Linked DNA regions of Dongshaea marina. The protein of the gene in region 1 interacts with the protein of each later gene in a pairwise test. Links are inferred from orthologs where the notes say so. Each region holds a gene or a part of one and is shown on either strand. Other genes may lie near its edges.

What was found.
Region 2: the proteins of rplI (region 1) and lon interact in binary tests that used the Escherichia coli proteins (3 or more experiments, as listed by UniProt). The link is inferred for Dongshaea marina from one-to-one orthologs.

The regions. Positions count from the first base shown.
Region 1 is NZ_CP028897.1:4,491,656-4,506,616, forward strand. The notes cover bases 5,008-7,794. They hold rplI (50S ribosomal protein L9), read left to right. Parts: upstream 5,008-6,068; coding sequence 6,069-6,521; downstream 6,522-7,794. Other genes in these bases: DB847_RS21015 (alanyl-tRNA editing protein), read right to left, coding at 5,008-5,109; rpsF (30S ribosomal protein S6), read left to right, coding at 5,372-5,767; rpsR (30S ribosomal protein S18), read left to right, coding at 5,795-6,022; DB847_RS21035 (ferredoxin--NADP reductase), read left to right, coding at 6,618-7,361; DB847_RS21040 (HAD family hydrolase), read left to right, coding at 7,376-7,794. Also shown: tuf (elongation factor Tu), read left to right, coding at 1-516; rhlP (rhombotarget lipoprotein), read left to right, coding at 682-1,551; DB847_RS21000 (phosphoethanolamine transferase), read left to right, coding at 1,764-3,437; DB847_RS21005 (diacylglycerol kinase), read left to right, coding at 3,434-3,793; DB847_RS21010 (hypothetical protein), read left to right, coding at 3,925-4,242; more of DB847_RS21015, read right to left, coding at 4,246-5,007; more of DB847_RS21040, read left to right, coding at 7,795-7,975; gshA (glutamate--cysteine ligase), read left to right, coding at 8,165-9,778; DB847_RS21050 (DUF4440 domain-containing protein), read right to left, coding at 9,844-10,248; DB847_RS21060 (LysR substrate-binding domain-containing protein), read left to right, coding at 11,322-12,206; DB847_RS21065 (substrate-binding periplasmic protein), read right to left, coding at 12,314-13,111; DB847_RS21070 (type 1 glutamine amidotransferase), read left to right, coding at 13,390-14,127; DB847_RS21075 (vacuolar protein sorting-associated family 26 protein), read right to left, coding at 14,129-14,647.
Region 2 is NZ_CP028897.1:2,997,812-3,012,975, reverse strand. The notes cover bases 4,266-7,255. They hold lon (endopeptidase La), read left to right. Parts: upstream 4,266-4,579; coding sequence 4,580-6,931; downstream 6,932-7,255. Other genes in these bases: DB847_RS14215 (HU family DNA-binding protein), read left to right, coding at 7,177-7,255; DB847_RS14225 (hypothetical protein), read left to right, coding at 4,266-4,456. In the rest of the region: DB847_RS14245 (ABC transporter substrate binding protein), read left to right, coding at 1-893; DB847_RS14240 (GNAT family N-acetyltransferase), read left to right, coding at 1,072-1,542; DB847_RS14235 (GNAT family N-acetyltransferase), read left to right, coding at 1,675-2,097; DB847_RS14230 (formate--tetrahydrofolate ligase), read right to left, coding at 2,241-3,977; more of DB847_RS14225, read left to right, coding at 4,067-4,265; more of DB847_RS14215, read left to right, coding at 7,256-7,449; ppiD (peptidylprolyl isomerase), read left to right, coding at 7,597-9,516; uvrY (UvrY/SirA/GacA family response regulator transcription factor), read left to right, coding at 9,685-10,329; excinuclease ABC subunit UvrC, read left to right, coding at 10,343-12,187; pgsA (CDP-diacylglycerol--glycerol-3-phosphate 3-phosphatidyltransferase), read left to right, coding at 12,237-12,785; DB847_RS24440 (hypothetical protein), read left to right, coding at 12,959-13,102; DB847_RS14190 (VOC family protein), read right to left, coding at 13,747-14,139; DB847_RS14185 (CvpA family protein), read left to right, coding at 14,329-14,817; purF (amidophosphoribosyltransferase), read left to right, coding at 14,846-15,164.

The DNA.
Region 1 (14,961 bases):
CGTGGTACTGTTGTAACTGGTCGTGTTGAGCGCGGTATCGTTACCGTTGGTGACGAAGTAGAAATCGTTGGTATCAAAGAGACTACCAAGACTACTTGTACTGGTGTTGAAATGTTCCGTAAGCTGCTGGACGAAGGTCGTGCAGGTGAGAACATCGGTGCCCTGATCCGTGGTACTAAGCGTGACGAAGTTGAGCGTGGTCAGGTTCTGGCTAAGCCAGGTTCTATCACTCCTCACACCAAGTTCGAGTCTGAGGTTTACGTTCTGTCTAAGGACGAAGGTGGCCGTCATACTCCGTTCTTCAAAGGCTATCGTCCACAGTTCTACTTCCGTACTACTGACGTGACCGGTACCATCGAGCTGCCAGAAGGCGTTGAAATGGTAATGCCTGGTGACAACATCAAGATGGTTGTAAACCTGATCTGCCCAATCGCAATGGACGAAGGTCTGCGCTTCGCTATCCGTGAAGGCGGCCGTACTGTTGGTGCGGGTGTTGTTGCTAAGATCATCGAGTAATCGATAATCTAATCAACACGAAAAAGGTCGCTTCGGCGGCCTTTTTTATTATCTGCAGAAAACCACCTCCGGCTTCATGACTGAGCCCGAACTGAGATCCAGATACTCCCCCCTTCATCTAAAGGCGACTAAGATATAATCAGTTCAGCAAAGGATGATGCAATTATGAAAATACGGATCCTGGGTGTTGGCTGTATCGCTCTGATTGTTACAAGCCTGCTCGGCGGATGTGCCGTCAACCAGTCCAGACAGCGCACCAGCATAGTGGATTACCTCTACCCGAAAAATACGCAACAGGTGATCGAGCCATCAATTCCGACACTCAAGCTTCCTCTGAGCGTTGGTATCGCCTTTGTCCCCAACCCTCAATCCCAACCCGGAGCTCCAAACCTTTGGTCCGGGAGAGTGGATCAGAACAACCTGACGGAAGAGACCAAGATGGCTTTGCTACAAAAGGTGCAAAGTCATTTTGAGAAGCTCGACTTTGTCAGTGATATTCAGCTGATCCCTTCGGCATACCTGACACCGGAGGGGGGATTTAATAACCTTAATCAGATCCAAAATATGTTTGGGATCGACGAGATCGCCCTGGTCTCCTACGATCAGGTTCAATTTACTGACGAGGGAGCTCTTTCGCTTACCTACTGGACCCTTATCGGGGCTTATGTTGTCTCGGGTGAAAAGAATGACACCAGCACCATGCTGGATACGGCAGTCTATGACATCAAGAGCCAGAAGATGCTATTTCGGGCGCCAGGGATGAGCCGGGTCAAGGGATCATCGACTTTGGTGAACCTGAGTGATCAGCTGAGAAAAGATAGCGTGACAGGCTTTAATCAGGCAACCGAGCAGATGATTAAAAACCTGGATATCCAGCTCAAGCTGTTTAAGGAGAAGGTGAAGAGTAACCCTGACAAGTTCAAGGTAGAGCATAAAAAAGGCTACACAGGCGGGGGAGCATTTGGGCCAGTCATGCTAATACTCCTGCTGATTGCTGGCTGTATTTTCAGACTTAGATTTCGCCAAACCGATTAAGCTCATTGAGGCCGCCAGTGCGGCCTCTTCCTTCCTGATGCATATATTTTCCTTTGATTCAGGATATCTTCAGTATTTGTTGCCTAGGCCGTACAGAAAGCATACAATCGCCAGCTTTCATCATCCCCTGCGACAAACCAAGTTGTTCCTCCGCAGGGTATATCTGAATTGGTGACACTTTAAGCGTCACTCATGAAACCCCGGTCATACATATGACACGAGTTACCGCCTGGGAGGCATTTTTGAGTTTTTTAAGAAAACTGCATCAGGGGCAGCTGAGTATCAGCTCTCACCTGCTCACTCTGATCTATTCCTTTTTTATTATAACCTTCTGCAATTTCTCTTTGTGGAGCGATGCGCTGCATGGTCATGGAGCGGATCCTCATCCGGCAAGTCCCCTGCTTGCATTCGTGCTGTACCTGGTGCTTATTATTGTTCTCAACACCCTGCTGTCGATCGTCTCTTTTAAATACCTGCTCAAGCCGATATTAATCGTGGTGCTGTTTATCGCTGCCGGTACGGCACACTTTCTGGATAACTACGGCGTCATGATCGATAAGAACATGATCCGCAATGTGATGCAGACCGATGTTCACGAGAGCGGTGAGCTACTGACAACCCACCTGCTTGTCTACATGCTGCTGTTAGCCGTGATCCCAAGCTATGTCATCAGTCGCCTGAAGATCTCCTATCACTCCTTCTTCAAAGAGCTGGCGATTCGGGTGGTGACAGCCTTGGTCCTGCTGCTATTCGCCGGGGCTCTGATGTGGAGCCAGTACCAGGATCTGGCCTCATTTATTCGCAACAACCGCTACCTGAGGTTCGTGCTGGACCCATCGGCTCCCATCTACTATAGCTTTGGCTATCTTCGGGGAGATATTCATAAGGGCCCCATCGTTCTGAAGAAGCTCGGAACCGATGCCCACAAGGGCAAGACCCTGAGCGAGTCGAAGAAAAAGCTCCTGACGATTGTGGTCGTTGGCGAGGCGGCACGGGCACAGGAGTTCAGCCTGGATGGCTATCCACGCCAAACCAACCCCGAGCTCTCCAAACTGGATGTAGCCAGCTTCAAGCAGTTCTCAAGCTGTGGCACCGAAACCGCGGTCTCGGTTCCCTGCATGTTCTCCATCTATAATCGCAGCGATTATAGCTACGAGAAGGGGATATCAACCGAAAATGTAGTCGATGTGCTCAAGCATGCCGGATTCAACCTGCTGTGGCGCGACAATGATGGTGGCAGCAAGGCGGTCGCCGATCGGATCAAGGAGATCGATGTAGACTCCCTTGGGGATACCCGGGACTGCAAAGATGGGATGTGCAGGGATGATGCGCTGCTCTATAAGCTGCAGGACTACCTGGACAAACAGACCGGTGATACTGTGATTTTCCTGCACCAGAAGGGCAGCCATGGTCCGGCCTACTATCGCCGGGTTCCCGAGGCCTATACCCAGTTTAAGCCAATCTGCAAGTCAGCATCTTTCTCTGACTGCTCACGCCAGCAGATCATCAACTCCTATGACAACACGATCCTGTATACGGATCACCAGCTCGCGAGAGTGATCGATTTTCTCAAGAAAAATGAGGGACGTTTTAACAGCTCTATGCTGTATCTCTCCGATCATGGGGAGTCCACGGGAGAACATGGGATCTATCTGCATGGCACCCCCTACATGTTTGCTCCCAGTCAGCAGACCCATATCCCGTTTATCGCCTGGTTCTCCCCCGGTTATAAAAAGGAGATGGGGCTCAACATGCAGTGTGTCAACAAGCTGTTGAATAAGCCTTTCTCTCAGGATAACCTGTTCCATACGCTACTGGGTGTGACCGATGTGAAGAGCAAGGTCTATCAGCCCGAGATGGATATCTTCAGAGAGTGTCGCCAATGAAACCCGGTAATACAGGGCTAATCCGCATCATCAAGGCAACCGGCTACTCCCTCAAGGGATTTGCCGCCGCTTTTCGCCATGAGGCAGCCTTTCGTCAGGAGCTGTTGATGGCGGTGATCCTGATCCCACTGGCCCTGTGGCTGGGCGATAGCGGGGTCGAGCGAGCAGTGCTGATCGCCAGCGTGGTGTTGGTGATGCTCGTTGAGCTCGTCAACTCGGCGATTGAAGCCGTGGTCGATCGCATCGGCTCTGAGCGTCACGAGCTGTCGGGGCGAGCCAAAGATATCGGCTCTGCTGCGGTGATGTTGGCACTGCTATTGATGGTTGTCTGCTGGGCACTGATCCTCTGGCCCTAAACCGAAACAAACAGACCGGCTTAGGGCGGTCTGTTTGCATCTGTACCCTCTCCTTTGCGATAAACTCCCCTTGCTTCACCGCACGCATGCCGATAGAATATCAGCTCATTTTTTGACCTGGCGTTATTCTGATGTCTCTGAGATCCCTACTTTGCGCTGCACTACTGCTGATTGCCTTTTGCGGCACAGCTCAGGCTGAAAGTACGCCAAGTGCATCTCAGGATCTCATCCCGCAAACCGAGATGCACCAGCTCATCCAGAAGGGACTGGCTCAATTCAAGCAGCGTCTGGTCACCCTGACCGCTATCAAAAACTCTAAGCCCCTCATCGATTTGAGTAAGCCTGAGCCCACAAGTAACGATGACTATTTTGGCCCCACCCTGAGAGTCGATAACCCTCTGACGGAAGATCAGCAGATCTGGGTTGGGATCAAGGCGCCCCTGAGCTAATAATTAGCTCACAGTCACAACCTGAGTCTCCATTCTGAAGCCGCTCTCCTCTGCAACCAGTTTGACCTCCATTGCCTTGATCTCAGACAGGGATCGCAAATGGGTACCACCACAGGGGATCACAGCTTTCGGTTCCCCCTCCAACTGACAGTGCCAATAGCGAGAATCCAGCAGCCCCTCTCCCGCATGCTCCATCCACACCTTTGCCTCTGCGGCCTGCCACCCATTAAGTTGCTGATTAATTCGGGCTGTAATCTCAGGCAGTTGCTCCAGCGCATCGGCCGAGTTAAAACCTTTTTTGCGCAATGACTTTCCAAGGCGGTAGCGATCCAGTGATTCAAGCTCGGCAATTTTTGACTCGGTGATCGCCAGGCGATCAAAATCAATCTCTCCCAAAGCATCGCGAGCCCCGGGATCTTTGCGCCAGTACTCCCTGAGCGCCCGGTTAAGAGCCAGGGAAGCCAGGTGACAGCCGGTATGGGCCGCACTTAGCCGTGACAGGTATGCCATATCCAGCTCAAGAGTCACCTGCTGGCCAATCTCAACTTGTGGCTGACACTCCAGGAGATGAGCCGCGACAAAGACCCAGCCTTCACTGCCCACCTTCACCGGGATCTCATGCTCAAGATAGAGCTCGCCAGCTGAGTTATAGGCTCCCAGAATGCAATTGATTATCGGGTAGCTCTGCCCCTTAACCCTTAAACTTCCCCGGTCCCCCGGCTGATCCGGCCAGCGAAAATTCTCGGCATGGAACTGGGTCTTTTCAGTCACGGCTATCCAACCGCGGGCGGTTTGCTGCAGATCCAGCAGGCGGGTTTCCAGCTCAGGACAAGATGCCTCCAGGCGGGTGGGTTTCATCTCAAACATCATGCTCTCTTCATTGTGTGTATTCAACGACGGCGGTTTATCCAGTCAAAAAGGCTGTGGCTGACCCATTCAAATCCGCTATCTACCCATCCCAACAGGGTGCCACGCCAACGAATACAACTCAATCACAAAGGTTGTTGCGCCTGTGGTAGTAATTTTATACAATAGCGCGCCTTTTAAATCAGTCACATTCTATTCGTTCCTTGCCTCTTAAGGTCTGACTGAGCCTAGGCGGAGGCTGATTAATCCGTAAGGAGCAACCATGCGTCATTACGAAATCGTATTTATGGTGCATCCGGACCAGAGCGAACAGGTTCCGGGCATGATCGAGCGTTACACTGGTTCGATCAAAGAGAACGGCGGTCAAATCCACCGTCTGGAAGATTGGGGTCGTCGTCAACTGGCTTATCCAATCAACAAGCTGCACAAAGCTCACTATGTTCTGATGAACGTAGAAGCTGAGCAAGCGGTTATCGACGAGCTGGAAACTACTTTCCGCTATAACGATGCTGTACTGCGTAGCATGGTCATGCGCGTTAAAAACGCTGTAACTGAAGCTTCTATCATGGCTAAGGCCAAAGAAGAGCGTCAAGAGCGTTCTGACCGTCAAGAGCGTCAGGTTAAGCGTGAAGAGTCTCAGCAGCCTGCTGCCGAGTAAGCATTTAAGTTATAGAGGATAAGCGCAATGGCACGTTATTTCCGTCGTCGTAAGTTCTGTCGCTTCACCGCTGAAGGTGTAACTGAGATCGATTACAAAGATCTGGCGACTCTGAAAAATTATGTTACTGAGTCTGGCAAGATTGTACCTAGCCGTATCACTGGTACTCGTGCGAAGTATCAGCGTCAGCTGGCTCGCGCAATCAAGCGTGCTCGTTACCTGGCTCTGCTGCCATACACCGATCTGCACAAGTAATCGGTAGTTAGCAGGCCTAACTCCATTCATATTAAGAGGAAAGGTAATGGAAATCATTCTGTTAGATAAGTTCGCTAAACTTGGCTCACTGGGTGACAAAGTTTCTGTTAAATCTGGTTATGCTCGTAACTTCCTGATCCCACAGGGCAAGGCTGTTATGGCAACCAAAGAGAACATGGCTGCTTTCGAAGCGCGTCGTGCTGAGCTGGAAGCAAAAGCTGCTGACGATCTGACCCGTGCACAGGGCCGTCTGACTCTGCTGACCGAGATGGACACTGTCGTGATCACCACTAAAGCGGGTGACGAAGGCAAGCTGTTCGGCTCTATCGGTACTCGCGACATCGCTGATGCCGTGACTGCTAAAGGTCAGGAGCTGGCTAAGAGTGAAGTTCGTCTGCCTGAAGGCGCTCTGCGTCACACTGGTGAGTTCGAAATCACTGTTCAGCTGCACTCTGAAGTTAAGGGTGCTATCAAGCTGGAGATCGTTGCTGCCGAGTAATCTCGTCTGCCTTGATCAGAAGCTGAAAAACCCGTGCCACCTGGCGCGGGTTTTTTGTTATGGTACTGTCTATGCCAATCGTTTTAGGAACGCCCTATGGCCAACTGGATTGAAGCCACAGTCACCGAAAATCATCACTGGAACCCTCAGCTTTTTTCTCTCAAAATCTCGGCCCCACTCCAGCCTCACCTGGCCGGACAGTTCGTCAAGCTGGCGCTGGATGAAGGCGATAAGCGCGTCGCACGAGCCTACTCCTTCGTCAATGCCCCGGATAACAGAGCCCATGAATTTTTGATCATCGAGATTGATGATGGCGCCCTGACCCCCAAGCTCAACCAATTAAAACCCGGCGATAGGCTGTGGGTGACAGAGAAGCCCCAGGGTTACCTGACCCTTGATGAACTCCCTGAAGGCAAAGATCTGTGGCTGCTTGCCACAGGTACCGGCCTCGGACCATTTCTCTCTATTTTGCAGGAGTCGGGAGTCTGGGAGCGTTTTAGCAAAATTAACCTGGTCCACGGGGTACGCTTCGCTACCGATCTCGCCTACCAACCGCTGATCGCCAAGCTGCAGGCCCAATATCCGGATCGCCTGAGTTATGTCCCTGTGGTGAGCCGGGAATCCCACAATGAAGGGCTTAGCGGCAGGATCCCTGCGGCGATAGAGTCCGGAGCTCTCGAAAGCTACTGTGATACTAGCTTTACCCCTGACTCTAGCCAGGTGATGATCTGCGGCAACCCGGCGATGGTGAAAGATGCAATCACAGTCCTGAAACTCAAAGGACTGACAAAAAACCTGCGGCGTAAGCCGGGTAACATAACAGTTGAACAGTACTGGTAAGCAAGGAGTGTTTGATGGATGTAAGCTGTAAGGCGCTGATTTTTGACCTTGATGGAACCCTGGCCCATAGCATAGAGGCTCATAATCAATCCTGGGCCGAGGCTCTCAATCAATTCGAGATCCCCTTTACCCGGCAAAGGATGAATCAGCTCGGCGGGGTCTCACTCAAAGAGACGATCCGAATATTGCTTGAAGAGGCTGATATGCAGCAGGATCAGGCCGCTGTACTTGCCGCCAAGGAAGAGGCTTTTTATCGCCGGGTTGAGCAGGGTATCAGGGAGACACCACTGGTTGAGCAGGTGGTACGTTACTTCTATGGAAAGCTGCCGATGGCCGTTGGCACCGGATGTGAAACCCTGATGGCCCAGCGGGTACTGGAGGCGATGGGGATCCGCCACTACTTTGATCAGCTGGTCGGCGTAGAGCAGGTATTACATGGTAAACCTGCCCCGGATATCTTTTTGCGCTGTGCCGAGCTCCTGGATACCCAACCTGAGTGCTGCATGGTGTTTGAAGACGCCGAAGCCGGAGTCCAGGCGGGCAGAAGAGCAAAGATGCAGATCATCGATGTTCGTCAGGGCTGGCCAACGGCTGCAGAGTTACTATCTCTTTAATTCCATAAATATAGAAATACCACTTCCCCACAGCATCCATTTACGTTAAAGTGAATGCCGTTTGAGGTTGAAAAATGTTTCAGCCGCCACCATTTCTTGTTACAGAGCATGGACGCTGAGGTCTTATGCATTCTGACTGGCAGCCAGCCCCAGGGCGACTGTTCCAATTCAGCTAGCTGGAGCTATCTTGTGAGCGAATCTTGTACCAAGCAACTGGAGCAACTATCGACTCCGGAAAATATTTCCTCCCTGCGAGGGATCCGTCGTGGCATAGAAAGGGAGACACTGCGTGTCACTCCCGATGCTCATCTGGCACAGAGCCATCATCCTGCGACTTTGGGCTCAGCCCTCACCCACGCCAACATCACGACCGATTACTCTGAAAGCCTGCTGGAGTTTATCACCCCGGTCTCGGACTGTACCGAAATCCTGCTCAACCAGCTGTCGGATATTCACCATCAGGTCACCAAACAACTCGATGGCGAACTGCTGTGGCCGATGAGCATGCCCTGTATCGTCGAAGACGATGCGGGTATCCCTCTGGCCCAGTATGGCAGCTCTAATATCGGTAAGATGAAAACCCTGTACAGGGAGGGGCTACGCAACCGCTATGGCAGCAGGATGCAGGTGATTGCCGGGGTCCACTATAACTTCTCAATGCCGGATCGCTTCTGGAGCCTGCTGCAGAAGCTCAATAACAACCAGCAGCCGCTGCAGGATTTTATCTCCGACAGCTATATGGGACTGATCCGTAATTTCTACCGTTACGGCTGGCTGATCCCCTATCTGTTTGGTGCCTCTCCCAGCATCTGCCGCTCATTCGTCGAAGGCCGTGAGCAGGAGCTGCCTTTTGAGAGCTATGGCAATGGCACCCTGTTTTTACCCCATGCCACCGCGCTACGTATGTCTCGCCTGGGTTACACCAGCACAGCTCAAAGCAAGCTGGATATCTGTCACAACAGCTTACGTGGCTATATTCGCTCCCTGCAACAGGCCGCCTGCTGTAAAGAGCCTGAGTTCAGCGCAATAGGCCTTTACAACAAAGATGGCAAGCGCCTGCAGCTCAATGACAACATTCTGCAGATAGAAAATGAGCTGTATGCGCCGATCCGCCCCAAGCGCACCACTAAGCCGGGAGAAACACCTCTGGAGGCCCTGCACTCTCGTGGTATCGAGTATATTGAGGTCCGCTCTTTGGATATTAACCCATTCAATCCCCTTGGGATTGGTGAAGAGGAGATCCGCTTCCTTGATGAGTTCCTGATCTGGTGCCTGCTCACCCCATCGGCTCCGCTGACCCAATCGGAGACCACTGCCAATCGGAGTAACTTTGAGAAAGTGGTTCTCGAGGGGCGCAAGAGCGGACTAGAGCTTGAGCTGAATGGGCAGTCGATCGGGCTTCAGGATTGGGCGAAAGAGATCTTTAATCAGCTCAAACCTATCGCGCAGTTGTTGGATAAGTCAGTGTGCCGGGATGCTTATCTCAAGAGCTGGCAGCAGCAACTCAACAAGATTGAGGAACCTGAGCTGACCCCATCGGCGCTCCTGCTGGCAGAGTTTAAGCGCCGGGGTGGCAAGATGACCGAGCTTGCGATGGAGCTTGCTCAGGAGTACCGCCAGGATCTGCTGAACCGGGATTACGGCTACTTTGATGCCAACTACTTCAATGAAGAGCGCGAGCGCTCATTGCAGCAACAGCGGCAAATCGAAGCCACCGACAACATCAGCTTTGAGGCATTTCTTGAGAACTACTTCGACAAGCTCCAAGGCAAATACCAGCCTCAACATCTGACCAAGGAATAACCTCAGGCAGGATAAAATCTCAGGGGCCATCATGCGCCCCTGAACAAATTAGTGTGGATAGATAATCAACCCTTTACCGAAGTTTCATGCAGATACCGCCAACATAATTGCCCATCAGTTAACTCCATGATGGCAGTTGCCCATCGCTGGCTTATGACATCGTTTTGAGAATGCACCTCTCGGTAGCAAACAACTGCATTATCTTCTATTACAGTAATCACTTCTATTGAGTCAATATCAATCTTTAACCCCTCTCTCTTTCCCATGTTATTTATAAACATCTCATTTACCTGAGTTAAGCCTATCCTCTGTCCCTCAGTAGTGACCATTTCAAAATCATCAAGGAAATAGCTATTAATTTTTTCAAGTGCACCATCGATTAAAGGCTCTTTATTTATAAAGATGTCTTCTATTAGCTCATGGATATCAATAATGCTTTTCTTTGCCTGAAACTCTAGGTTATTTTTCATCAATTGCGCCTTTTACTTAATTTATAGTAAGAATATCATTCACTAATCATTTAGAAGATCAAATAAGTCATGAATAAGATATCTTTAACGAAGATATAATCCACCATTAATATCTATCGTCGTTCCGGTAATCGATGATGCATCGGGCGATGCTAATATGGCCGTCATCTTAGAAATATATCCGGGGTCACCATGCTTTCCTACTGGAATTGAGTTATTAATCTTTTGAATCTCCTCAGAAGATAGGATTTCTCGATTCAACTCAACATCCAGAGGACCAGGTGCTATGGCGTTTACAGTAATCCCCTGTGATGCTAACTCACGTGCAAATACTTTTGTTAGAGTAATGATCCCCCCTTAGATGCCGCGTAGTGGGCACCGGTTGCTGAGCCCCCGTTCTGGCCAGCCAGTGAAGAGATGTTAATTATTCTCCCATAATTATTATCTTTAAAATAACTACCGAAAACCTGACTCCCTAAAAAAACACTCAATAGATTTGTTGAGCTAACATCCAAAAATTCATCCGGGGAGATATCAAATATTGGCGTCGTACTTGTACGGGCGGCATTATTAACTAGCACCCCCACTCCTCCAAATCTCTCTGCAACTAGTTTTAAAGCAGATTCAAACCCAGACTTGTCTGTCACATCCAATCTTATAGCAATTGAAGAACCACCATCTTTATTGATCCTATGCGATAATTTTTTTGCTCGTTCTAAATCAATATCTGTTATGGCAACATGATACCCAGAGTCTGCTAGCTCTTTAGAAATAGACTCACCCAGACCTCGCCCAGCTCCGGTGATTACTGCGACATTTTGATAATTAAGTGTTTTCATTACTCACCTTCATTAAATGGTGTTTTTTATTAGTTTAATACCCTATCAGCTACAGCATGAGCTGAATAAATTAATAGAGTAAATATGATGCATAGGAAAATTAACACTTTCTCAATCATCGTGAGAGAAGATAAGTTAGCAAGAGTGGTTATGCTTTCTGTTTGACTATTCTAATAATATCTGTTTATCTATCAATATTCGAATTATCAATTAATAATTACTCTAGAGGTAATAATGAAGCAGTTCCAGGGACTCTACGAGTTTGTGTCTGTTGCTGAAAAGCTCAGCTTTAAACTTGCCGCTGAGGCACTTGGCGTTTCACCAGCCCAAGTCAGTCGCCAAATCTCAACCCTGGAACAAAGACTCGGGGTCAAGCTCCTGTACCGCTCCACCCGACAGGTGGCCTTAACCGAATCTGGCGGTATCTATTATGATTACTGCAGCAAGATCATTGAACAAATAGACGAGGCAGAGAGTGCGATAAGCCAGCTCCAGCAGAACCCCATGGGCTTACTACGCGTCACGGCTCCTCATGCCTATGGAGAGCAGGTCGTCTCACCACTTCTCAATCAATTTGTAATGCAATATCCAGAACTCAAACTCTGGCTACAGCTTTCTAACCAGGTCATCGATCTGGTCCAGGAGGGCATTGATCTTGGTATTAGAATTGGCAACCTGACTGACTCCAGCATGATTGCGCGTCGTCTGACCGAACGCTCCTTGCACCTGGTTGCCACTCCTGACTACCTGGCTAAATTTACAAAGCCAAACTCTATTAGAGAGTTGGTGAATCACAGCTGCCTGGCACGGTTTAATCAGGCATGGAGCCTGAAAATTGATGGCAAAGAGCAAAGCTATAAGCCAAAAGGAAAGCTTAGTAGTGATAGTGCTCAGGCACTTCTTAATGCTTGCCTGGAAGGACTTGGCATCGCTCAACTTCCGAACTACTATCTTGACAGTTACCTGGCATCAGGAGAGTTGATCCCATTACTTGAGGCACACCAGCCTGATCCTGAAGGTATCTGGGCAATCTACCCTCATAACCGCCAGCTATCACCCAAAGTGAAGTGTGCCGTCGACTTTCTGCAGGAGCGGATTCAGGGCACTATAGATAAATAGGGAAAATATCAGCAAACCCGACCATATAGCCAAGAAAGCTGTAGTAAGCAGGGTCTTACTCGTTGTAGATCACTATCGTCAGATGAAACTGATCTGAGATCAGCTAATTAGTTTACGAGCTCAACCATCTCCTCCTTCATAAGAGAGTCGTATGCCTCCTGTAATTTAAGCTTAATCGAATCAGGGGTCGCCAGGCTGAGCGCTATGTATGGAGGGGTTCTGAAAAGAGGCATAACATGAACGGCTCGGTTGGGATCCCAGCCATAGTGGGAAAATTCCGACTTCATGGTGGAGTCATCGAAGGCGATCATGTCGAACCTGTCATAGAAGAACATCTTGATGGTCAACTCAACCGCATGAGGTGTATACAGGTTATGAAAACCATTGTCTTGTAGCCACAAGTGATCCATTGAGTCCTTATTGGCCCCGATCCTATAGCTCTTAGCCTCCTGCAAAGTGATAGGGCTGATATGCTTATTCTTTTTCAGCCTATACAGAGAAGTAACTCCCCCACGCCCCAGGGGCCTGACCCACTTAAACAGTTTCTCGCGAGTTGGGATCCGGATGATGGTATAGATCATGACACTTTTATCTTCCTGGGCCATTCGATACGCCCTTGCCCATGGGTAAACCTTGATCTGATACTTGATTCCTGCACGCTCCAGAACCTTCTTCACTATCTCGGTTGACAGCCCTTTAACCTCGCCAAACTCCTCATAATTATATGGCCGCCAGTTTTCAGTCACCACCAATAGCTCCTCTGAATGGCTATTCAGCGAGCAGGAGAGCAGAGGCAATAGCAGCAACAGTCGCATCCGTTTAACACGACTGCGGATAACATGACCCAGTCGAGAAAAGTGTCCCATTCGTAAACGATCGGTGAACCAGGTGGGGATATTACTCATGCCAGCTCTCCATGCCGGGATGAATCCAGATCAATTCATCGCTTCGATAGCTCATCCTCTCTTGATTATTGTCCCGAACCACAGATAGCTCCAATTTTCACAGGGCACTTCGGATCCGGCCAATCGCTTCTCTTGGCAGGCTCTCACAGGTGGCACCCAACCCAACTAAGGTTAGGCACTGATATTTGCAAACTGTTGCACTCTTCTTTCAACTTCTGGAATATAGAACACTGCCCTTCCTGCCCGGGAAGAACTCAGTCAGTTCAGGGAGTATCGATTTGAAAAAAAAGGAATTTAAGGGATTACTGCTGCAGATCCGCGATCAGCGTAAGGTCCGCCTAGAGGAGTGGGAAAGCTTTGCCTGTTTAAGTGGCCTGGCCCTTGAACAGCTGGATATTCTCAACGTGTTTGATACCCCGCACTTTGATGCCGATGTGCTCCAGGGGTATGACGCTCTGTTCGTCGGCGGTGCCAGCGAGGCGAACGTTCTGCAGCCCGATAAATACCCCTTTGTTGGCAGTGCCCAGCGGCTGCTTGTGGAGTGCCTTGACTCTGAGCTTCCGGTCTTTGCCTCCTGCTTTGGCTATCAACTGGCAGTGTTAGCCCTGGGAGGTGAGATCATCCACCAGCAGCAGGACTTTGAGATGGGCAGTGTGCCTATCTCTTTAACCCGTGAGGCACGTCAGGATCCTCTTTTCTCAAGGGTTGATGATCCCTTTATGGCGATCTCCGTCCATCAGCAAAAATCCCTGCAGTGTCCCCCGGGCTGTGTCTCTCTTGCCTATACTCAGCAGTGTCACCACGCCTTTCGGGTCAAGGATAAACCCTTCTGGGCATTTCAGTTCCACCCAGAGGTCGACCGGGCAACCCTGGTGGAGCGGCTAACCTTCTATAAAGACAAATACACCACGAATGATGCCCACCTCGATGAGGTTTTGAAGAGCACGGTTGAAACTCCCGAGTCCAACGCCCTGCCTCGAATATTTACAGACTGGGTGGTATCACAGAAGAGCTGACTCAGGGGAGTTGGATCTCGATATCCTTGCGCGTGACCAGATCCGCTCCGCTGGCATCAAGCCTTGCAACCAGCTCCCAAGAGAGCCTGGCGTCCTCCCCGGGTTGAATCAGCTCGGCCCAGGCTTTCAGAGAATGCCGACTGCCCCTGACCGGTTGAAGATTCTCTTCAGAAAGCCTGAACATAAAATCATATGATCTCTCGTCGGCTGGCTCATAGTTGCCCCCCTCATCCAGCAGCAACTCCTGTCGATAAAGGGTCTCCTTGAACTCCCTGACTCGATCCCCCTGACTGCGGCGAGCCCTCTTTATGCAGTGCAAGTTAATCTTGAGCCGATTCCCCCGGATCTGACGTTTGGCCTTGACCCTGAGCCTGCCACTCACCGGCTGCTGCGGACTGAAGGGACCAGGCTCACACTCTATGGTTAGCTCCCCCTTGCTGCGTCTTAACAGGATCAACCCAAGGGTACCTCCCACCACAAGGATAAAAGCAAACAAGATCATCAGATTATCAAATGGCATGTAAATATCTCCTGACAGGGAGCCGCGCTCGGCAACACGAGCCGATGAAAGATACCTCTTTACCTGACAGTATGTATCCCAACCTCTTTAAGGAGAACATTTTCTCAGCAGGGTCGACAACAGTATGGAAAGGATCCGGACAATAAAAAACGGCAACCCGGGATGAGTTGCCGTTTACTACCAGACTTTCAAAATGTTAATGCTACCTCTTAGGTAGGACGGTGTTTCACAATGTTAGGCCAAGGGGTTGGCTTTCTCATTCTCTTCTGCCGGATATAAGCAGGGTTATCTCAACATTTCTAACCAACGGTGAT
Region 2 (15,164 bases), 1.5 Mb from region 1 along the record:
AGTATCGAGTCGCGATATTTGATTATGATGATAGATTAAACCATGATAATACAGTCGCTAAATATATAGAGAAGCAGTTAAAAGATAATGATTATGAAATATTAGTCTCCCAGTTCACCGGAAGAGGGGAGGTTGTAAAATCGGTTCAGATATTAAAAAATATTGACGCCATGGGCTTTGACCTACTAATAACGATTACTTCAGATGCATTGATCCTGGCAAGGCATGCGGTTCATAAAACACCTATCATTTTCACCAATGCAAACAATCCGGCACTGCTCGGCGTCCGCGAAGACACGAAAGCGATAGGTAATATCACGGGGGCAACTTACTATATACCAATCCAGGAAAAAATTGAGTTCTTTAGAAAAGTACAAAAAAATATGAAAGCAGTGGGAGTTATTTTTGATAAAAATAATAAATCAAAGCGAGTGGAGGTGAAGGAAACAAGAGTGGCACTGCGTAATCTGAACATCAAAGGAATCGTCATGCAGGTTGAAAATATGGATGAATACCTCTCATCTGTCATTGACTTAATTGATCTGGGTATGGATTCAATCATAATAACTTCGAGCGGTCTATTATACGAAAATATTCATTTGATAACCCAGGTTACCAATGATTCAAAGGTGGCCGTCTACTCCTACAATGGGAAGGCAGTGCCTAAAGGTGCAATCGCATCATTAACCAGTGATTATTACAAGATGGCTGATGAGCTAGTGATCCCTATGGCCTTAGATGTGCTACTCAATAAGAAACAGCCAAGAGATATGCCGATAAGGAGATTAAAGAACAATGATATGCTAATTAACCTCTCTGCGGCAAAAAATATTGGACTGACAATAGATAAAGAAATCATCGATGAGGCTATAAATATCGGTGGTAAACACTAATATATTTTTTGAATAACTTTCCCCAAATGTATACATCTCTCCAGCGCGATGCTTGAGTGTAAGAGTTATTGCCAGCAGAACTGGGATACAAATCTAAAAATAGGCGACAGATCCTTCCTTTGTCGATCTATATCTCTATACTCAGTCACCATGAGATAGATAAGTGAGCGTGTTCCTCATGGAGATCAGGAAAGCGGATAAGTCAGATATTGAGGGGATTGTGAATGTATATAGAGTGTGCTTTCCAAGAGAGCTCAAGCATCAGCTCTGGATCGAGGCCTCCTTTCACTCATATCCAAGGGGGATCTACTATGTGATCTCGGATGAGGAGAGGATCTGTGGCTATATCCTGTGGTGTGTGAAAAACGGTTTTCGTGAAAAGACCATTATCGAGCTGGAGCAGATCGGGGTACACCCTGATTCTGCCGGGAGAGGACTTGGAAAAAAACTCATCGAAACCTCTGTTCGGCAATTTAAAGATCACCTCGGCTCCCTGGGTCACGCAGTGGGGGCTATCCTGGTGACGACCTCAGAGGGGAATTATGCCGAGCACCTTTACCAATCTGCCCTGGGGGTCTCCCGCGCAGCTGTGATCCAGGGGTATGGTTCGGGCAGTGAAGTGATCTTATACAACAACCATCTCAGTTAAAGGTATCAACGCCTCTGTTTCCATCCAGCCTCAGGAGGGCTTGTGCATAAGCTACGTCCAGCAAAAGCTGAAGATATTGCTCGAATCTCTGAAATAGAAAATCTCTGTTTCCCCAAAGCAGAGGCTGCCAGCTTGAGCAGATTTAAAGAACGGTTTGCCACATTCCCTGAGTGTTTCTACGTGCTTGAAGTCGATGGCATCGTGGTGGGGCATATCAACGGTTGTATTACCAATACCCCCGAGTTACCCGATGAACTCTATTCAGATGCTTCTCTTCACTGCCCTGATGGAAAGTATCAAACCGTATTCGGATTGGCCGTTGCCCCCGAGTTTCAACGCAGAGGGTATGCTTTGCTGCTGATGAAGCACTTCATCGAAATCAGCATAAAACGTGGTCACCTTGGCATGGTGTTAACCTGTAAAGAACCACTTATCGGTTTTTATCGGCAGCTGGGATTTAAGTTTTTGGGAAGATCTGCATCCAATCATGGTGAGGTCGACTGGAACGATATGCTGCTGAGCTATGAGATAGATACACAACCGGGTACAAGATAGACTGTTACCGCAGAATGGCACAGGGAGGTGAGTCCAGATGAAAAAGCTCAAGATCCGTTGGCAGCCATCCGCTTACCCTGAGGACAAAAAAAAGAGCCGCATCATGCAGCTCTTGCCTGGGGATGCTCTTTCACATTGGGGGCTTAGGAAAGCCCCAGGATCTCCCCATTCGCATCGATATCGATCTGATGGTAAGCGGCATTCTCCCCCAGTCCCGGCATGGTCATCACGGCGCCGCACAGTACATAGATAAAACCTGCGCCGGCATTGACCTTCACCGAGTTGATCGGCACCACAAAACCCTGGGGGGCTCCCTTGAGGCTTGGGTCATGGCTGATAGAAGCCGGGGTCTTGGCCATGCAGATCGGCAGTTTTCCAAAGCCTCCCGCTTCCAGCTGCTCAATCTCCTGGCGCGCCTGGTTGGAGAGGTGAATTCCCTTACCACCATAGCCACACTCAACCAGACTCAGCAGTTTCTGAGTAATGGTCATACTCTCTTCATACAGAAGCTGAGGCTTGGCCTGAGGCAGCTCACAGGCTTTTTGTACCGCCTGCGCCAGCTCGAGGGCCCCGCATCCACCGTGGGCAAACGCCTGGCTTTCACAGGCGGCAAAAGCGCCCTGTGATTTCGCCCAGCTCTTCAGCCACTCTAGTTCCTCTTCGGTATCTTCGGCAAAACGGTTGATGGCAACCACCACCGGCTGGCCGTAGCGCAGGCCATTTTGGATATGCCAACCCAGGTTTTCTGCGCCCTCTTCCAGTCCCTCCTGATCTGGCAGGGCCAGCTCTTTGGCACTAGGAGCCTTTTGTGTCTGCTGATATTTATGGGCGTGGGATTTAAGGCCGCGTAGGGTGGCAACCACCACCACGCAGGAGGGGGCGATCCCGGATTGACGGTACTTAATGTTGAAGTACTTCTCCATCCCCATGTCGGAGCCAAAGCCGCCCTCGGTCACCACATAATCGGCAAGCTTGATCCCAATCTCATCGGCGATGACAGAAGAGTTGCCGTGAGCGATGTTGGCAAAGGGGCCGGTGTGGACCAGAACCGGGCTGTTTTCCGTGGTCTGCAGCAGGTTGGGCTTGAGTGCATCCTTGAGGGTCACTGCCATCGCGCCTGCGACTTTGAGCATCTCACAGGTGATGGGTTTGCCCTGCAGATCATAGGCGACTATGGTCCGGCCCAGGCGCTGACGCATATCCTGGAGATCCTTAGAGAGTGCTAAAATTGCCATCAGCTCAGAGGCTGCGGTGATATAAAAGCTATCGCTGCGCTCGACCCCATCTTTATCGCCACCCTGGCCGACCGTGATGTGGCGCAGGGCGCGGTCATTGTGATCCACAACCCGTGGCCAGACGATCCGCTTGGGATCTATATTCAGCCGGGGTTGGCCGGTCTTTTTCTGGTATTCATCGCCTAAACGCTCTTCGTGGAACAGCCGGGCGTCCAACGCTGCCGCGGCCAGGTTATGGGCGGCACTCACGGCATGGATATCACCGGTCAGATGCAGGTTCATCTCCTCCATCGGCACCACCTGGGAGTAGCCACCTCCGGCTGCGCCACCCTTGAGGCCAAACACCGGGCCCATGCTGGGCTGGCGAATACAGGCGAGGGCCTTATGGGTTTTATTGAGAGCTTGGGAGAGACCTATGGTAGTAACTGTTTTGCCTTCACCCAGTGGGGTGGGAGTGATGGCGGTGACCAGGATGAGTTTGCCGTTGGGGCGGGTTTTGAGGCGAGAGAGCAGGGGAGTGGAGTCGAGTTTGGCCTTATGGTGACCGTGGGGTTCGTATTCCTGCTCCGACAAGCCTAACCGTTTTGCGATGTAACTGATGGGCCTTAGCTTTGTTTGGCGTGATATTTCCAGATCGCTTATCATGTTGTACGTCTATCCAATGATGGGGGATTCAAGGATGGTGCGGAGTCTAGTCGATTTTGAGACAAATTTAAATGCCCGGGGTCAAGGTGATGAATAATACCCTGGATAGAAGAGAGTTATCTGTGTCTCTTCCTGAGCTACTGGAGACCTCTCATCGCAAACTTTTCTCCCTGGAGGGGATCATTCAAAAGGTCTCGCCGATCTTTGGTATGGGGTGGCGCTGGTTAGTCTGTGAGGATCTGCAGAAGGATTTTGAGCAGCAAGCCGCAGCCCTGCTTTCCGTAAAGCTCGCCGATCATAAGAATTTGCAGATCCTGATCCGTCTTGCGGCCGAGTTTTCTCTCGAAACCCTGAGTGTTGAACTTGGATATGTACCCGATGAAAATTTACGGGAGCATTTGGCAGATAAGATCGGTTGTTATCGGTTACAATGGTGTGATTCGAGTCTGGTTGTGACCCGGACACCCAACAAAAAATAGAGATAGAGTTTCTGAGCTGACAGCTGTGGTCGTCATTCGAAGAAAAATCATCATTGATTTTCCAAATTATGCCCTCATATAGTCGTTCAAAGCCTGAAGCTGAGCTATTCAAAGAGGATGTCTATGAATTCAGAGCGTTTTGAAGAACGCAACGAGCTTCCTGTTCTTCCCTTGCGGGATGTGGTGGTTTATCCGCACATGGTGATCCCACTGTTTGTGGGACGCGAGAAATCGATCCGCTGCCTTGAAGTGGCGATGGAGCAGGACAAGAAGGTATTACTGATCGCCCAGCGCGATGCTTCCGTAGATGAACCGACCGGAGATGATCTCTACCAGGTCGGCTCTCTGGCCAATATTTTACAGCTTCTCAAGCTTCCCGATGGCACGGTCAAGGTGCTGGTAGAGGGGGTTCAGCGGGCAGAGCTCAAGAGCCTGCAGGGTGATGAGGAGTATTTCACCGCCGAGATCGAGCTGATGCCGACCCAGGAGCTGCAGGATGCTGAGCAGGATGTACTGATCCGCTCGGCGATCAGCCAGTTCGAAGGCTATATCAAGCTTAATAAGAAGATCCCACCCGAGGTGCTCACCTCCATCTCTGCCATCGATGATGCGGCGCGCCTGGCCGATACCATGGCGGCACACATGCCACTGAAACTCGATGAGAAGCAGCAGGTGCTGGAGATCACCGATGTTGCCGAGCGTCTTGAGTACCTGATGGCGCGTATGGAATCTGAGATCGACATTCTGCAGGTTGAGAAACGGATCCGCTCGCGGGTTAAAAAGCAGATGGAGAAGAGCCAGCGCGAGTATTATCTCAATGAGCAGATGAAGGCGATTCAAAAAGAGCTGGGTGATCTGGAAGATACCCCGGATGAATTTGAGCAGCTGCAAAATAAGATCAATGAGTCGGGGATGACTCAGGAGGCGCGGGAGAAGACCGAGGCTGAGCTACATAAGCTCAAGATGATGTCTCCGATGTCTGCTGAGGCGACCGTGGTTCGCGGTTATATCGACTGGATGATCCAGGTGCCCTGGAAGAAGCGCACCAAGGTGAAAAAGGCGATCGATAAGGCCAAAGAGATCCTGGATGCCGACCACTTCGGACTGGAAGAGGTCAAGGAGCGGATCCTCGAATACCTGGCGGTTCAAAGCCGGGTCAACAAGCTCAAGGGGCCAATTCTCTGCCTGGTAGGGCCTCCCGGAGTGGGTAAAACCTCCCTGGGTCAGTCCATTGCCCGTGCCACCGGCCGTAAATATGTACGGATGGCCTTGGGCGGGGTGCGAGATGAGGCGGAGATCCGTGGTCATCGCCGCACCTACATCGGCTCGATGCCGGGTAAGCTGATCCAGAAGATGGCCAAGGTCGGGGTGCGTAACCCGCTGTTCCTGCTCGATGAGATCGATAAGATGTCATCGGATATGCGTGGCGATCCCGCCTCAGCCCTGCTGGAGGTGCTGGATCCGGAGCAGAACAACAGCTTTAACGATCATTACATGGAGGTGGATTACGATCTCTCGGATGTGATGTTTGTTGCAACCTCCAACTCGATGAATATTCCGGCGCCGCTGCTGGATCGGATGGAGGTGATCCGTCTGTCCGGTTATACGGAAGATGAGAAGCTCAATATCGCCAAGCAGCACCTGATTGAGAAGCAGAAGAAGCGTAATGGTCTCAAGAAGAGTGAGTGTGTCATCCAGGATGATGCGCTGATCGATATCATCCGCTACTACACCCGTGAAGCCGGGGTACGTGGCCTGGAGCGCTCCATCTCCAAGATCTGTCGCAAGGCGGTCAAAGATATCCTGCTGGATAAGAGTCTCAAGGCGGTGACAGTCACGGCCGAGAACCTCAAAGATTATATGGGCGTTCGTCGGTACGACTTTGGTAAGGCCGAGGAAGAGAACCAGATCGGTCAGGTGACCGGGCTGGCCTGGACCGAGGTGGGCGGCGATCTGCTGACCATAGAGACGACCAAGGTACCGGGCAAGGGTAAGCTCACCTATACCGGCTCTTTGGGGGATGTGATGCAGGAGTCGATCCAGGCGGCGATGACAGTGGTTCGGGAGCGTGCCGAGCGCTTTAATATTCCTGCGGATTTCTATGAGAAACAGGATATTCATGTTCACGTACCTGAGGGTGCAACGCCGAAAGACGGTCCGAGTGCGGGGATTGCCATGTGCACCGCTTTGGTTTCCTCTTTGACCGGAATTGCGGTACGCTCAGATGTAGCCATGACGGGGGAGATCACTCTGCGTGGCGAGGTGTTGCCGATCGGCGGTCTCAAAGAGAAGTTGCTGGCGGCACATCGTGGTGGGATCAAACGCGTGTTGATCCCTCACGAGAACGAGCGGAACCTGGAAGATATTCCAGATAATGTTAAACAGGATCTTGACATTCGTTGCGTTCGCCGCATCGATGAGGTTCTGAAGCTGGCGCTGGTTGAAAATCCGGCAGAATCGACAGGGAATGCTTGATAGAGTGCAAAAATCACCGGTTAGATAGGGTTTCAGGGCTTGTCACAAAGACGAATCGGCAGTAGCCTTACTAACCGGACCTAGCCGATGCCGATCGGCAATTGTTGATTGGCTGTTGTATTGGTTAGTTTTGCTTAGTTATTAGCTTGAAACAGGCTCTTGAGTCTGTTGCTGTTCAAGTTCTTGTCCCGGCCAGGGAGAGATAAGTTTCCGGTGGCAATAGTTAGTCAAGAGGGGAAGAAAACGTGAATAAATCACAGTTGATCGATCGAATCGCTGAAGGCGCTGATATTTCTAAGGCTTCGGCCAACCGCGCTCTGGATTCATTTGTTGAAGCCATTACTGAAGCGATGAAGCAGGATGACCAGGTTGCTCTGGTTGGCTTCGGTACTTTCAGCGTTCGTGAGCGTTCTGCTCGCAGTGGCCGTAACCCACAAACGGGTGAGACCATCCAGATCGCTGCAGCCAAAGTGCCTGCGTTCAAAGCTGGTAAAGCGCTGAAAGACGCTGTCAATTAATCGGAACCTGGCTACTCGTGCATCAGTGGAGCAACATCTCATTCTTGATGCACCGAGTGATTAGATTCCCGACCGTAGAACGAGGCGCATCGACTGGATGCGCTTTTTTATTGGTCGCCATCTCACATCACAAGAGTCTGAATTAACATGTTGGAGAAGTTAAGCGAAGGCACGAACAGCATCTTTGTTAAGATCATCCTGTCTTTGATCATTATCTCATTTGCTTTGGCTGGTGTTGGCAGCTACATGAATCGCCCTGCGGATACGGATGCAGCCAAGGTCAATGGGGATACGATTTCATCTCAGGCCCTGGAGCGTGCCTATCAGAATGAGCGCTCTAACTTGCAACAGCAGATGGGCAGTGAATTTTCTAAACTGGCGGGCAACCCTCAATACCTCAAGCAGCTGCGTGAGAACGTGCTGCAGAACATGATCAATGAGACCCTGCTCAACCAAACCGTTTCCGATATGGGGTTGCGTGTCAGTGATGCACAGGTAAAAGCGCTGATCCGCTCTATGCCTGCTTTTCAAAAAGATGGTCAGTTCGATAACGAACGCTACCGTTTACTGCTGGCCCGCAGTAATCAAACGCCCGATCAGTTTGCCGCGAGCATGATTCATGATCTGTCTCGCCAGCAGTTCATCAATGGCATGGTGCAGGATGACTTTGTACTGCCCGATGAAGCCAAATCTCTGGAGACCCTGCTGCGCCAGACTCGGGATATCCGCTACCTGATGATCCCGCATAAACCTTTCCTCAAAGAGGTGAAGCTGACCGATGCGGATGTCAAAGCCTACTATGATGCCAATCATCAGCGCTTCATGCGTCCCGAAGAGGTGAAGGTCAATTACCTGCTGCTTAATGCAAAGGATCTGGCGAGCACCATCAAGGTGGCCACTACCGATGCCAAGCAGTACTATGAGCAGCACAAGAGCCAATATGTACGCCCTGAGAAGATCCATGTCGCGCATATTCTGGTGAAGTTCGGCAAAGATCCGAAGGCAGCCGAGCAAAAGGCCGAGACGATCCTAAAAGAGCTCAAGCAGGGCGCCGATTTTGCAACCCTGGCCAAAAAAGACTCTCAGGATATCTTCTCAGCTAAGAAGGGCGGCGATCTGAGCTGGTTTGGTAAGGGCGTGATGGATCCGGCCTTTGAGAAGGCGGCCTTTGCTCTGAATAAGCCAGGGGAGCTCTCCGGGGTTGTGAAGAGTCAGTTTGGCTATCACATCATCAAGCTGTTGGGCGTTCGTCCTAAGCAGACTCTGCCATTTGCTGAGGTCAAAGCAGACGTAGAGCAGACCCTGAAGCTCAACAAGGCAAAAGACAAGTTCTATGATACCCAGCAAAAGCTTGCGGATCTGACCTTTGAGAACCCGGACTCACTGGATTATGCCGCAGAGCAGGTTGGCCTTAAGGTTCAGAAGACGGGCTATTTCAGCCGTGGTGATGCACCGGCACCCCTGAACAGTGATAAGGCGCTCAAGGCGGCTTTCTCCGAGTCACTGCGTCAGGATAATACCAACTCAGATGCACTGCAGATCTCCGACGATCAGGTACTGGTCCTGCATATCGTTGGCTACAAAGAGCAGGCGGTGAAACCTTACTCTGAAGTAAAGGATCTGGCGAAGAGCCAGCTAACCGATCAGAAGGCGGCGGCCAAAGCGACCGAAGTTGCAAATCAGCTGCTGGTGAAGTTGCAATCTGGTAAGTCGATTGCAGCTGAGTTGAAACAGCATGGCTGGGAGCTCAAGACCGCGAACAATGTTGCGCGCTTTGATAACAAGCTACCTGCCAATCTGGTGCAGACCCTGTTTACCATGCCTCATCCAAGCGATAAGCATCGCTCCATCCAGGTGATTTCGCTGCCCGGAGGTGATGAAGCCCTGGTTGAGCTGCTGAAGGTGACTCCGGGTAAGAATGAGCCTCAGCTTGCGGCCGTGATGACTCAGCAGATTCTTAAGATGCGTCAGGGAGCCGATTATCAGGCGCTGATCAAGACCTTGCGTAAGAACGCCGAGATCAGCTATCCGGATAAAGCTGCCTCAGACTCTGAGTCGTCGCAGTGATCCGCTTGCCTGCTTGCTCTGAGCCAGAGTGAGCATGCCTTAAAAATGGTCAGCTTCCTGTCGGAGTTGACCATTTTCTCTTTTCGCAACATTCGCTATTATAACTAAGCAGGCCGCTAAGTTTTTCGGGTGCATAAAGCTGTTTTAGTTCATGTGGAGATTATCGTTTTGATTCGTGTATTACTGGTTGATGATCATGAACTGGTCCGGACCGGGATCCGTCGTATCCTGGAAGATGTTCGCGGCATGGAAGTTGCCGGTGAGGTGGATAGTGGAGAAAAGGCGGTCCAGTGGTGCCGGGAAAATCCTGCCGATGTGGTGATGATGGATATGAATATGCCGGGGATCGGTGGACTGGAAGCAACACGTAAGATTTTACGTTTCAACCCGGACATCAAGATCATCGTCCTGACCGTGCATACCGAGAATCCATTTCCCACCCGAATGATGCAGGCGGGAGCCGCCGGTTACCTGACCAAGGGCGCCGCCCCCCGTGAGATGATCCAGGCGATTCGTCAGGTCCATAGTGGTCAACGCTTTATCTCACCTGTGGTGGCCCAGCAGATGGCACTCAGCCAGTTTGACGCGCCTCAGGATAACCCCTTCAAGAGTCTCTCGGAGCGCGAGCTGCAGATCATGCTGATGATCACCAAGGGACAGAAGGTCACCGAGATTTCTGAGCAGCTAAACCTCAGCCCAAAAACCGTCAACAGCTACCGCTATCGGCTGTTCAATAAACTGAATATTGGTGGCGATGTGGAGCTGACTCACCTGGCGATCCGCTATGGAATGTTAAGTACCGATGGCCTGTGAGCCTTTCAGTTGAATCGGAAACTCCACACGCGTGTTTGATCCCAAGACATTTCTAAGCACTGTCACTCATCAAAGTGGCGTTTATCGCATGTATGATGAGCGTGGTGAGGCGATCTATGTCGGCAAGGCAAAAGATCTAAAAAAGCGCCTGGCCTCCTATTTTCGGGAGCGGGTCGACCGGGGCAAGACTCAGGTTCTGGTCTCAAAGATAGCCTCCATCGATGTCACAGTGACTCACACCGAAGCCGAAGCGCTGGTGCTAGAGCAGAATTACATCAAGCGTTACCAGCCCAGATATAACATTCTGCTGCGTGATGATAAATCCTACCCCTTCATCGTTCTCAGTGCCCATCAATATCCCAGGATCAGCCTGTATCGCGGGCCACGTAAAGGCAAACACCAGTACTTTGGTCCATATCCCAATGGGGGCGCTGCCCGCGACAGCATGCAGCTTCTGCAGAAGCTGTTTAAGCTACGCCCCTGTCCGGATTCGGTTTTTTCTCACCGCTCTAGGCCCTGTCTCAGCTATCAGCTGGGGCGCTGCAGCGCACCTTGTGTCGACAAGATAACCGAGCAGGAGTACCAGCAGCAGCTTGAGATGGCGCGGGTGTTTCTTAAGGGGCGCAGTCAGGAGTTGATCGGCCTGCTGGTGGAGAAGATGGAGCAGGCCAGTCAGGCCCTGCAGTTTGAACAGGCCGCTCAATATCGCGATCAGATCCAGATGCTTCGCCAGCTCCAACAACAGCAGAGCGTTGAAGGCTATGGAGAGGAAGCTCTGGATGTGATCGGGGTTGCAAGCTCCCAGGGGCTCGCCTGTGTTCACCTGCTGTTCATTCGTGAACAGAAAGTGCTGGGAAGTCGCAGCTACTTTCCCAAGATCCCAGCCGATACCGATCATGGGGAGCTGTTACGCGCCTTCATTCTGCAGTTTTATCTGGAGCAGGGGGACAAGCGCCAGCTGCCAAGGCGGGTGCTACTCTCTGAGTCGGCGGATGAGATGACACTGTTGGCTGAGTCTTTGAGTGCTCAGGCGGGGCATCCGGTACGGCTGCAGCTCGCCAGAGGTCCTCATAAGTCTTCGCTGACTAAGCTGGCGGTCACCAATGCCAGCAGTGCCCTGGCGACACGGCTTTCGAGCCGGGCGACCCTGAATGAGCGCTATCGCCAACTGGAGCAGTTACTCCAGTTGAAGCTGCCGGTTTCGAGGATGGAGTGTTTTGATATCTCCCACACCATGGGGGAGAAGACGGTGGGATCCTGTGTGGTGTTTGATCGTAACGGTCCGCAGAACTCTCAATATCGGCGCTTTAATATCGAGGGGATCACGCCGGGAGACGATTATGCAGCGATGCGCCAGGTCCTTCAGCGCCGCTACCTCAAGGGCACAAAAGATCAGTGTCTGCCGGATATCATCTGGATCGATGGTGGCAAGGGGCAGCTCAGCAGTGCCGAAGAGGTGCTGAGTCCCTGGTTAGACTCCCTGGCTGAACCCAGGCCTCTGCTTATCGGGATCGCCAAGGGAGAGGGGCGCAAGCCCGGACTGGAAACCCTGATCCTCGGGGGGAGTTACCAGAAGATAAATCTGGATTCGGATCACCCGGCCCTGCACCTCATACAGCAGATCCGCGATGAGGCCCACCGATTTGCGATTGGTGGGCACAGGCAGCGACGCGGCAAGGCTCGAACCTCGAGTGCTCTGCAGCAGATCCCCGGGGTGGGGGCTAAACGGCGCCAGGCATTGTTGAAGTATCTTGGGGGGATCCAGGAGGTGATGGCAGCAAGCGTGGAAGATTTAACCAAAGTCCCTGGGATCAGCGCGGCAATGGCAGAAAAAATCTTTCATGCATTGCATCATTAGCAGCCATCATGCACCATAGGCGCAAGGCCTACAGCAGTTGAGCAGCTCCATGAATACAATACCCAATATTCTGACCTTTTTTCGGCTTTGTCTGATCCCGGTTTTTATTATTCTGTTTTTCCTTCCGATGCAATCGGCCTATTTTTGGGCGGCTCTGATCTTTGTGATTGCTGCCTGGACGGATTGGTTTGATGGCTTCCTGGCGCGTAAGCTGGGGCAGATGACCCCGTTTGGAGCCTTTCTTGATCCGGTGGCGGACAAGGTGATGGTGGCCTCGGCCCTGGTGTTGATCGTGGATCATTACCACTCCGCGCTGGTGACGATTCCGGCTCTGTTTATGATTGGCCGGGAGATCCTGATCTCTGCACTGCGCGAGTGGATGGCTGAGCTGGGCAAGCGCTCCAATGTGGCCGTCGGCTCCCTGGGCAAGTGGAAGACCATGATCCAGATGCTGGCACTGGTGGGGCTTATCTGGCAACAGAGCATCTGGATGGTCTGGGCCGGCTATCTGCTGCTCTATGTTGCCGTGGTACTGACGCTTTGGTCGATGTTCCAATATCTAGCTGCGGCCTGGGGAGATCTGCGCGCTCAGACCTGAATTTAGTCACACTGATTTTTTAGGGGAGCCTTTGTGCTCCCTTTTTCATGCCTGTTCACAATCCTCGCCCCAAACTTTGAACTCAGTCACGCCCTGAGATTTTTTATTTTTTCGGGTTAAGTTTTAGCGGGGTGGGTCGCTATAGAGACATAGTATTTAGCGAGGAGGCTGGCATGAGATATCTTCAACAGAGGGTTGCCCTGATGGCGGCCGGGCTTCGTTATCATAAGTGGGTGTTTAAGGTCGTGGCAGCCTGGTTGCTGGTCCAGATCCTTATCCTGGTTCTCATCCAGCTTGGGATCCGCATGATGATATGAACAGAAGTAATTGCGGGAAGATATTAGCCTCTTCGTCAGAGTCAGCATAGTGTCCCTGAGAACCTGCTATTGCCTTGTCTGTTACCTTGAATAAACCAAATCTTTGAGTGACTCATGCTCCATGGATAGTCAGGGGCGAGTTTGGGGATCATGGTTTTCGGGAAAGGTGGGAGTGAGGCTGCCAATGTTCGCCATTAGCAGCCCGGATGCAGGCTGAACCCTAATTACGCGTCCTGTTGTTTACGATACTGACGCAGGGCAACCAGCAGGCAGACGATACCGATCAGGTGGGGGATGAGGGTGATTTCATGGGAGCCGATATAGTTAATCATTTTATAACCTCTAAATGACTGAAAAAATAAAAGAGAAGCTGTAAAGCTTATGAATAAGGCGCTACCTGTATAGGTAGAGTCAACAGATCTTGCACAGCTCCCCTCTGAGGAGTTTTGTGGCAAGAGGCCAGGTGTTAACCAGCAACAGCGCAGATGATAGGGTGGCTTCCCTGTATTGTAAAACGTTTAATTAATGATCAATTCGAAGGTTGACCCGACCGATACGAATTGTTACCTCTCTGTTGATTCAGTGTTAGACTACATTGCAGATCTGGCCTTGAATGGATCTATCTCAGGAGATGACGTTTGATTTCAGGATGCTTGTTTCTTGGGCTTGAGCTCAACCCGGTTGCCATCCATGTCCCGGATATACAGGGATAAGCCAAAGCCGCTGGCCCCGTAACGCTCGGCAATCTCTTCACAAACGATGCCCTGGCTCTGTAGCTTAACTTTTAGAGCCTTGAGATCGCAGGGGGCGATCTCAAGGCAGAAGTGATCCAGATTATGAGTCGCGGGATGGGACGCCTGATGAGAGGGGATCTGCTGGATATCGATGAGAGAGGCGCCGGCACGCAGCTGGATGAGATTGGCTTCCGCAAGCTCTCTTTCGAGGGTGCAACCAAGTTTATTACAGTAGAACTCACTCAGCTGTTGTGCATTGTTACTGCGCAGGACCAGATGATCCAATCCGTGAAGGGTTAACATGGGCTTTCCCCTGTGCTGCTCTGTGTTAAGTGTATGGCCAGGCCAAAATTCGTCAATGCGGTGACTCAAAGCCTGATTTAAAAGTAGCCAACCACAGGGTTGAGCGGCATTTCGTTACGATCCAGGGCAAGCTTTTCGCCCCTGTTTCTGCTAGAATTCGCGCGAATTCAAATCAACCGAAGGCATTCAATGACTTGGATTGACTACCTTATCCTGGCTGTGATCGGGCTCTCCGCTCTGATCAGCCTGTTTCGTGGATTTGTCAGAGAGGCTCTCTCTCTGGTGATCTGGTTTGCGGCTTTCTTTATCGCAAGCCATTTTTACGCCCCGCTCGCTACCTACCTAACCGCATTTGATGACCCCCTGGTCCGTAAAGCCCTCGCCATTGCTATCTTGTTTGTCGCAACTCTGATCATCGGGGCTGTGATCAACTATATCATAGGGCAGTTGGTCTCCAAGACGGGTCTGACCGGAACCGATCGAATATTGGGATTGGTATTTGGTGCAATACGCGGCGTATTGATTGTGAGTGCACTGCTATTTTTTATGGATGCATTTACCACTGTGGATCAGACCAGCTGGTGGAACAGCTCGCTGTTGATCCCCAGATTTGGTTTTATCATCCACTGGTTTTTTGAGTTTATTCAAAATTCGTCGAGCTTCCTTCACCGGGCTTAACAGGACAGTTATAGAGGTCGTTTAGGATATGTGTGGAATAGTAGGAATTGTAGGTTCAACCCCTGTCAACCAGGGCCTGTATGATGCATTGACTGTACTGCAACATCGCGGGCAGGATGCGGCGGGCATTGTCACTGTTGCCGATGATATGTTTCGCCAGCGCAAGGCCAACGGGCTGGTACGGGATGTTTTTGAGGCCAAGCATATGTGCCGCCTCAAGGGAAATCTCGGGATCGGTCATGTGCGTTATCCCACCGCGGGAAGTTCCAGTGCGGCAGAAGCCCAGCCATTTTATGTCAACTCCCCCTACGGGATTGCCTTGGCTCACAACGGTAATCTGACCAATG